Linked DNA regions of Methylotuvimicrobium sp. KM2. The protein of the gene in region 2 interacts with the protein of the main gene of each other region in a pairwise test. Links are inferred from orthologs where the notes say so. Each region holds a gene or a part of one and is shown on either strand. Other genes may lie near its edges.

Region 1 (4,227 bases), 1.1 Mb from region 2 along the record:
ATTACAATCGCAACGGCTCATGTGGAGTACGAATCGGATGCGCGCCACTATGCGCATGTGGACTGCCCGGGCCATGCTGACTATGTCAAAAACATGATTACCGGTGCGGCACAAATGGATGGAGCTATCCTCGTCTGTTCGGCGGCCGACGGTCCGATGCCGCAAACTCGTGAGCATATATTATTAGCGCGTCAAGTAGGTGTTCCCTATATCGTGGTTTATTTGAATAAAGCCGATATGGTGGATGATGCCGAGTTGATCGAATTAGTGGAAATGGAAGTCAGAGAATTATTGGACATGTACGAATTTCCGGGCGACGATACCCCGTTAGTTATCGGCTCGGCGTTAAAAGCCTTGGAAGGCGATACCAGTGAAATTGGCGTGCCGTCGATCATTAAATTGGTCGAGGCCTTAGATAGCTATATTCCAGAGCCTGAGCGTGCGATCGATCAGCCGTTCCTAATGCCGATTGAAGACGTGTTCTCGATTTCCGGTCGCGGCACAGTGGTTACCGGGCGTGTCGAGCGTGGGATCATTAAGGTTGGGCAAGAGATTGAAATTGTCGGAATCAGACCGACTACAACCACAACCTGCACCGGCGTGGAAATGTTCCGTAAATTATTGGATCAAGGTCAAGCGGGCGATAACGTTGGGGTCTTGTTAAGAGGCACCAAAAGAGACGAAGTTGAACGCGGACAAGTCTTGGCGCACAAAGGCACCATTAAGCCGCATACCCATTTCAAGGCGGAAATCTACGTATTGTCGAAAGACGAAGGCGGGCGTCATACACCATTCTTTAATGGCTATCGTCCACAATTTTATTTCAGAACAACGGATGTAACCGGAGCGGTCGATCTTCCGGAAGGCGTGGAAATGGTGATGCCGGGCGATAACGTCAACGTTGAAGTGAAGTTGATTGCGCCGATTGCGATGGAAGAAGGTTTGCGTTTCGCGGTTCGTGAAGGTGGCCGTACCGTTGGCGCGGGCGTTGTTGCTTCCATTATCGAATAACGTAAGCGCTAAATAATTTTTAATGTTTTCTGAATTAGGTCAGTAGCTCAATTGGCAGAGCAGCGGTCTCCAAAACCGCAGGTTGGGGGTTCGATTCCCTCCTGGCCTGCCATCAGAAAAATACAATAACTATAAATCGTAATAACAATCATGAGTACACAAGTTGAATCCTCAGCATCGGTAGGTGATGTTGTTAAGCAAGTTTTCTCAATTGTTTTTGTTATTGCAGGCCTTGCGGGTTTTTACTACTTTTCCGAATTTGCCTTGTTATATAGGGTACTCTCGCTAGTCGTAATTGTTCTGATTGCAATGGGTCTCATGTTGACTACTCAATTGGGTCAGGGGTTTTGGACTTTCGCATTGGAATCGAAACAAGAAGTAAGAAAGGTAGTTTGGCCGACGCGTCAAGAAACAATGCGGACGACTTTAATGGTCTTTGCAATGGTTATTATCGTTGGTGTGATACTTTGGTTGCTTGATATGTTTTTATTTTGGGGTGTTCGTTTATTGACCGGTCAAGGAGGCTGATAAATGGCACTTCGTTGGTATGTTGTTCATGCTTATTCAAACTTTGAAAATAAAGTCAAAGAAGCGTTAGAAGAAAGGATAAAGCGGGAAGGTCTAGGTCAGTACTTCGGCAAGATTCTTGTGCCTACGGAAGAAGTTGTCGAGATGCGTATGGGGCAGCAGCGTAAAAGCGAGCGCAAGTTTTTTCCGGGTTATGTGCTCGTGCAGATGGAATTGACCGATGAAACATGGCATATGGTTAGAGATGTCCCTAGAGTGCTTGGGTTTATTGGTGGAACATCCGACAAGCCGGCCCCTATAACGGAAAAAGAGGCGATGTCTATTTTAAATAGAGTCGAGGAAGGGGTTAATAAACCAAGGCCAAAAGTTTTATTTGAAGTCGGTGAGGTTGTAAGAGTGAACGACGGGCCTTTTAAGGATTTCAATGGAACGATAGAAGAAGTTAATTACGAAAAGAGCAAGCTTAGGATTTCGGTTTTAATTTTTGGCAGGTCGACACCGGTAGAGCTGGACTTCAATCAAGTTGAAAAATCATAATAAAGCGTCAAAAATTTTTTAAAATCCTGGATATGACTGTGTCCGGGATTTTTGTTTATTAGGGGAGCTGAAAAGCGATTGCACCCGATTTGGAGTAAATAATGGCAAAAAAAATTAATGCATACATAAAGTTGCAAGTAAAAGCTGGTGAAGCTAACCCTAGCCCACCAGTTGGACCTGCATTAGGTCAGCATGGTGTCAACATTATGGAGTTTTGTAAAGCCTTTAATGCAAAAACTCAAGAGTTAGAAAAAGGGTTGCCGATTCCGGTTGTTATTACCGTTTATAGCGATCGTAGTTTTACCTTTATTACTAAAACTCCGCCTGCTTCGATTTTGTTAAAGAAAGCTGTTGGTGTAAAGAGCGGCAGTAGTACGCCGAATAAAGTGAAAATTGGCACAGTGACGCGTGAACAGCTTGAAGAAATCGCCAAAACCAAAATGGAAGATTTAAATGCGGCAAGCTTGGATGCGGCAGTTAAAACTATAGCCGGAAGTGCTCGTAGTATGGGCCTCAATGTGGAGGGCGTGTAATGGCAAAGCTGACTAAAAAAGCAAAACTGATTAAGTCGAAAGTAGATAGAAGTAAACAATATTCGGTCGACGAAGCGGTTGGTTTATTGAAAGAGCTAGGAAACAGCAAGTTTGTCGAATCGATCGATGTCAGTGTCAACTTAGGCGTCGATCCAAGAAAATCCGATCAAAATGTTCGTGGCGCAACCGTATTGCCTAATGGAACCGGTAAATCCGTAAGAGTTGCTGTATTTACTCAAGGAGCCAATGCAGATGCGGCGAAAGAAGCGGGGGCGGATATCGTTGGTATGGAAGATTTAGCCGATCAGGTTAAAAAGGGCGAAATGAATTTCGACGTAGTGATCGCTTCTCCCGATGCAATGAGGGTTGTTGGTCAGCTGGGTCAGATTTTAGGCCCAAGAGGCTTAATGCCAAATCCAAAAGTCGGAACGGTTACGCCGGATGTTGCAACCGCAGTTAAAAACGCAAAATCAGGGCAAGTACGTTATCGAACCGATAAGTCGGGGATCATCCACTGCTCAATCGGTAAAGTGGATTTTGACGCGACAGCCATTCAACAAAACCTGGAAGCGTTATTGGCCGACTTGCGCAAAGCTAAGCCGAGTGCCGCGAAAGGCGTTTATATGAAAAAAATTACGCTGTCATCGACCATGGGTCCAGGGCTTTGGATCGATCAGAGCGGGCTGGCTGGTTAAGGCGAAAGACTTTGGGTTGCCGGAAATGCCGGCAACCGTCAAAGACCGCAGGTGTTGTAAAAACTTAATTGTCCTGCGTAGACGGGAGCTGGAGCCGCAAAGCTGGTGAAAGGGACCGTAAGGGGCATCTACTCAAAGATGCGTTTTATTGATTCTGACAAAAAATCAGATATGTACCGGAGGTAAATTGTGGCACTAAATTTAGATAGCAAGAAAGCTGTCGTCGAAGAGGTTGCCGAATTCGCCGCTAAAGCCCATTCCGCCGTGGCGGCGGAATATCGCGGTTTGACCGTGTCGGAAATGACCGAGTTACGGAAAACTGCAAGAGAAACGGGTGTTTATCTGCGGGTTGTGAAAAACTCATTGGCAAAAAGAGCCATAGCCGGGACAGAATTCGAATGTATGCAAGAGGGCTTAGTCGGTCCGTTATTGCTAGCGTTTTCGATGGAAGATCCAGGTTGTGCGGCAAGATTAATCCATGAGTTTGCAAAAAGTCATAACAAGCTCGTCACTAAAATAGTGGCTATCGGTGGGCAGGCATATGATGCTAATGAACTTGAAAGATTGGCAAAACTGCCGACACGCGATCAAGGAATTAGCATGTTGATGTCGGTCATGAAAGCACCGGTTGGTAAGCTTGCACGGACATTGGCTGCACTTAAAGACCTTAAAGAAGCGGCATAACCTTTTTTTAACCAGTTTTACATCTATTTTAGAGGAATACATAATGGCAATTTCACAAGAAGATATCTTGGAAGCGGTCTCTAACATGACGGTTATGGAAATCGTTGATTTAATTTCAGCGATGGAAGAAAAATTCGGCGTATCGGCGGCTGTCATGGCTGCGGCTCCAGCGGCAGCGACGGCGGCAGCGGCTGAAGAACAAACCGAATTCGATGTTATTTTGACTGCGGCCGGAGCTA
Region 2 (4,867 bases):
GCATATAACGAAAAGGTCATAAGCTTGGAGAAACGGCGCAAAAAAACGTCTTTAGATAATCCGTTTCGGGTATTGCCGGGTGTATCGGGTGATCGGGGCCCTGTCCGTCGGCGGCAAAAAAAATTAAATGTCGATCTATATGACGCGCGGAAGATCTTAGGATCTCGTGGAGCGCATCGCGTCCTAGATGGTGTGAACAGGATGCTGAAACCAGTATGCCGTTCGGAGATAATATTTGCAAGGCTAAATGATTGAGGCGCCGGTAAGCTTCGTAGCCCTGCTTAAAATCTTTTTTGCGTTTGATCAATGCGGGCGGATCAAGGACGATAGTATCGTAATGTCGGTTTTCTTGACGGGCAGCCTTCAGAAAATCGAATACATCGCTGTGCTTGAATTTCATCTTTGCGTCCACACCGTTTAATTGCGCATTTTTCGATGCAAGCTTCAGTGCATTTTCGGAGGCGTCTACGCAAGTGACTTCGGAGGCTCCGGCGACGGCCGCAGGAATACTCCAAGCGCCGGTATAGCAGAACAAATCCAATACACTTCGTTCTTTACATAGTTGCATAAGACGATTGCGGCTGTCGCGATGGTCGTAAAACCAGCCGGTTTTTTGGCCTTCTTGAATATCGACTCTAAATAAGCACCCATTTTCTTCAATGATCATTGTTTCCGGCAAACTGCCGTATATGATTTCATTGTCTAAAGGTAAGCCTTCCAATGCACGTTGACTATTGTCGTTTTTCAATACGATGGCTTGCGGGTTAAACAATTCGATCAAAGCGGTCAGTAATTCGTTTCTGTGGCGTTCAATGCCGGCGGTCGTGATTTGCACCGATAAAACATCGCCGAAACGGTCCACAACCAAGCCGGGCAGGCCGTCGCTTTCTCCGAACACAAGACGATAATAAGGTTTACCGAAGAGTTGTTCGCGCAGTTGCAATGCGGTACTTAGTCGTTTTTTAAAAAATTTGACGCTACAGCTCAAGTCGGACTTTCTGGATAATAAGCGCGCGCAAATTAAGGTGTGCGGATTAAAGTAGGCGCTTCCTAGTTGTTTGCCGTCGGCCGCAAGGATATTAACCAGTTGCCCGGGTTCTAAATCGTTGGGCGCGCTTCGTTTGGTGTCGATTTCATTACTGAAAACCCATAAATGGCCTTGGCGCAAGCGTCGGTCTTCGTTTTTCTTTAAATAAATTTCAGGATGCGGCATGAATTAACCCAGCTTTAACATTTCTCTATCATAAGTTATTGAAAAAATATGTGATAATAAATTTTATGGCGCTACAAAGTTAAATTTTGCATGATTTTTGATTTTGTTATTTCAGTAGCATAGGCCGTAGACACTACATTTGTTAATGCTGGGTTATATAAGTTCGAAAGTATAGCCGCCGACCGAAGCGCTGGGTGCGGCGATGGCGAGACCGATTTCGATGGTTTCGTGAGGCGCGATTTTGTCGGTGCGGAAAGTTAAATTGTCCGGTGTAAATGCGCGTTGCGCGAATGGTTCGCCGGAAAGCTTCAATAAAGTCAGTTTAATGCCCGGATACGGTTGGGCGAATTCAGCCTGATTGTTGATGGTGGCCTTGAAATAGTAATTTTGATCGGCGGTCAAGATCAGCGAGCTCGTTAAAACCGAAAAGTCGGTCAGGTTTCTGTAGTCGGGTAATGAACAGCCTAAATAAGAACACGCTTCAATGAACCAGGGTCTGAATTTTTCGTGTTGTAATGCCGAAGGACCTTGGAAATAGATAATTTGTCCGCACAACAGGATGAGGCCTGCGGCTGCCGATGAATTCCATAAAAGCGGGTTAGCGGCCTTTCGGTCTTGTACCCAGGGTAGTTGTTCTTCAGAAGGGGCCAATGGAACATCCGCCGGAGTTTCGCCGAGTCGTTGCAGTGCATCAAATTGCGTCGAGCAGTGGCTGCAGCGGATTATGCCCCGAGTTTCGCGTAATTGATCTATTGTCAACGTTTGCGGGTGGTGACATTCGGGGCATTGTGTGAACATCGCTTATTTATCTTTTCGTCCGTCCAGGCGACACCAGTCCTCTTGGATTGCCGGCGGATTGAGTGTAATAAAAGGCCGGTACGCTGCGCTGACGGCTTCGGCTTGTTCGTTCAAAATACCGGATAAAACCAAAGAGCCGGAGGGAGCGAGTAGTGCGGCGATCTTGCCGGATAATTCGATCAGCGGTTGAGCCAAGATATTGGCTATAACGATGTCGGCGGTGCGGGCCGCGAATTGTTCCGGTAAGTAGCATCGGATTTTATCGGCAATGCCGTTTTTTATCGCATTGTCGTGTGTCGCCGTTAGTGCCTGCGGATCGATATCGATGGCATGAGCTTCACGAGCGCCGAGCAACACGGCGGCAACCGCCAATATTCCCGATCCGCAGCCGTAGTCGATGACGGTTTTGTCGCTCAGGTCATGTTCGGCAAGCCATTCCAGGCACAATGCGGTAGTCGGATGCGTGCCGGTACCAAAGGCAAGCCCCGGGTCGAGAGTCAGGCAAACCGTGCCGGGCTCTTGTTGCTCTTGTCCGGTCGGACAAACCCAAAGTCTATCGGCAAACTTCATCGGATGATAATACTCCATCCAGGCGCGTTCCCAGGCTTGGTCTTCCAGAATTTCCGCCGACCACTCCTTGAGCGAATGCCGATTAAAAGCGTCGAATACTCGTGCTTTAATGTCTTCCGGCTGGGTATCGAGTTCAAACAAAGCGATGACTTTTGTATTAGGCCAGATCTTGGTTTCGCCGGGCGGGGGCTCATAGACCGGTTGGTCTTCGGCGTCCATGTAAGTAACCGAAACCGCGCCCAGATCGCTGAAATAATCAGAAAGTTCGGGCGCCGAGACTTCGTCGGTAATCACGCTTAATTGATGCCAGGACATAAAGCCATCATTGTCGATTAAAGGAGGGTATTTACTGGAAATGCTTACTCAGCTGGGATCTTGCGGTCGGGTCAGCGATAGCGTGACCCGACCCAATCAAGCATGCTAGTTTAAGTCCAATAGCTTTTCAAGATAGTGAATGTTGCGTTGTCCGGCGATGAATCCGGAGTCGGTCATGATGTCTTTTTGGAGCGGTATATTCGTTTTTATACCGTCGATCACCATTTCGTTCAATGCGGTTGTCATTCTTGCAATGGCGCTATTGCGGTTTTCGCCGTGCGCGATTAGCTTACCGATCATCGAATCATAATAAGGCGGTACTTTGTAGCCGTTATAGATGTGTGTTTCGCACCGAATGCCGGGGCCGCCCGGCATGTGGAATTGATGGATCGTACCGGGACAGGGCATGAAGGTCTTGGGGTCTTCGGCATTCAGTCGACACTCGATCGCATGACCTTGAATTTTGACTTGCTCTTGAGTAATCGATAAGGGTAATCCGTAGGCGATACGTAATTGTTCCTTAACGATATCGAAGCCGGTGACCATTTCGGTAACCGGATGCTCGACTTGAACCCGCGTATTCATTTCTATGAAGAAGAATTCGCCTTTTTCATACAGGAACTCGAAGGTCCCTGCGCCCAGGTAGCCGATATCGCGGCAAGCTTTGGCGCACAATTCGCCCATACGGTTACGTTCTTCGTCGGTAATGCCCGGTGCCGGCGCTTCTTCGACGACTTTTTGGTGCCTTCGCTGCATCGAGCAATCGCGCTCGCCAAGATGGATCGCATTACCGTGTGAATCGGCCATCACCTGGAATTCGATATGGCGGGGATCTTCCAGGAATTTTTCCATGTACACGGTATCGTTTCCGAACGCGGCACTCGCTTCCGCTTTCGTCATGGTAATGGCATTGATCAATGCGGCTTCGGTATGTACGGTGCGCATTCCGCGTCCGCCACCGCCGCCGGCGGCTTTGATGATAACCGGGTAACCGATTTCCTGAGCCATTTGCAGGTTTTGCTTATTATTGTCGGTTAACGGATTGCCGTTGCCCGGTACACAGGGAATGCCGGCGGCTATCATTGCCTTTTTTGCGGCGATTTTATCGCCCATTATGCGGATCGTATCTGCATTCGGGCCGATGAAAACAAAGCCGCTTTGCTTTACTTTTTCCGAAAAATCGGCATTTTCCGATAGAAAGCCGTATCCCGGATGAATGGCTTCGGCATCGGTGACTTCGGCCGCGCTTATGATGGCTGGGATATTTAGATAGCTATCGGTGGATGGGGCGGGGCCTATGCAAACCGACTCATCGGCTAGCCTAACATGTTTTAGATCCCGGTCCGCCACGGAATGTACCGCGACAACCTTGACTCCAAGTTCACGGCAAGCGCGCAAGATGCGCAAGGCTATTTCGCCTCGATTGGCGATGACTATTTTATCGAACATGATTAAATACCTTTGGGTTGTTATTCAATGACAAACAAAGGTTGGTCATATTCGACGGGTTGGCTGTTCTCAACCAATATTTGCGTTACTGTACCGGTTTTATCGGCTTCGATTTGGTTGAGGATTTTCATCGCTTCTATGATACAGAGAGTATCGCCTGCTTGTACCGATTGTCCGATATCGACAAAAGGTTTGGCGCCGGGAGACGCGGACCTGTAGAAAGTGCCGACCATCGGCGATTTTACAATATGACCGGTTATTTTTTTCTCTGTCGGTTCTACAGGGCTTGGTGCGGGTGCCGAAGATGGGGTGGTCGGAGCGAATTGAGCCGGTGCGTAGTTCACTTGGGCGGCATTCGAGTAACGACTAATTCGGACGGATTCTTCCCCCTCACTGATTTCTAATTCGGCAATATCCGATTCTTCGATGAGCTCGATCAGTTTTTTTATTTTTCTAATATCCATTGTGTTATGTTCTCTTTGCTAATATCTCGTGAGCGGCCGTCAAGGCCAATTCGTAACC

The links.
Region 1: the proteins of prmA (region 2) and rplK interact in binary tests that used the Escherichia coli proteins (3 or more experiments, as listed by UniProt). The link is inferred for Methylotuvimicrobium sp. KM2 from one-to-one orthologs.

Annotation. Positions count from the first base shown.
Region 1 is NZ_CP150634.1:4,115,535-4,119,761, reverse strand. What follows is about bases 1,150-3,893. They hold rplK (50S ribosomal protein L11), read left to right. Parts: upstream 1,150-2,177; coding sequence 2,178-2,609; downstream 2,610-3,893. Other genes in these bases: rplJ (50S ribosomal protein L10), read left to right, coding at 3,494-3,893; rplA (50S ribosomal protein L1), read left to right, coding at 2,609-3,304; nusG (transcription termination/antitermination protein NusG), read left to right, coding at 1,543-2,076; secE (preprotein translocase subunit SecE), read left to right, coding at 1,162-1,539. Also shown: tuf (elongation factor Tu), read left to right, coding at 1-1,011; more of rplJ, read left to right, coding at 3,894-3,988; rplL (50S ribosomal protein L7/L12), read left to right, coding at 4,032-4,227. UniProt on the Escherichia coli protein: Forms part of the ribosomal stalk which helps the ribosome interact with GTP-bound translation factors.
Region 2 is NZ_CP150634.1:3,010,553-3,015,419, reverse strand. What follows is about bases 956-3,790. They hold prmA (50S ribosomal protein L11 methyltransferase), read right to left. Parts: upstream 2,897-3,790; coding sequence 2,015-2,896; downstream 956-2,014. Other genes in these bases: accC (acetyl-CoA carboxylase biotin carboxylase subunit), read right to left, coding at 3,002-3,790; WJM45_RS12645 (zinc-ribbon and DUF3426 domain-containing protein), read right to left, coding at 1,367-2,011; WJM45_RS12650 (class I SAM-dependent rRNA methyltransferase), read right to left, coding at 956-1,213. Outside these bases: more of WJM45_RS12650, read right to left, coding at 17-955; more of accC, read right to left, coding at 3,791-4,345; accB (acetyl-CoA carboxylase biotin carboxyl carrier protein), read right to left, coding at 4,366-4,809; aroQ (type II 3-dehydroquinate dehydratase), read right to left, coding at 4,814-4,867. UniProt on the Escherichia coli protein: Methylates ribosomal protein L11.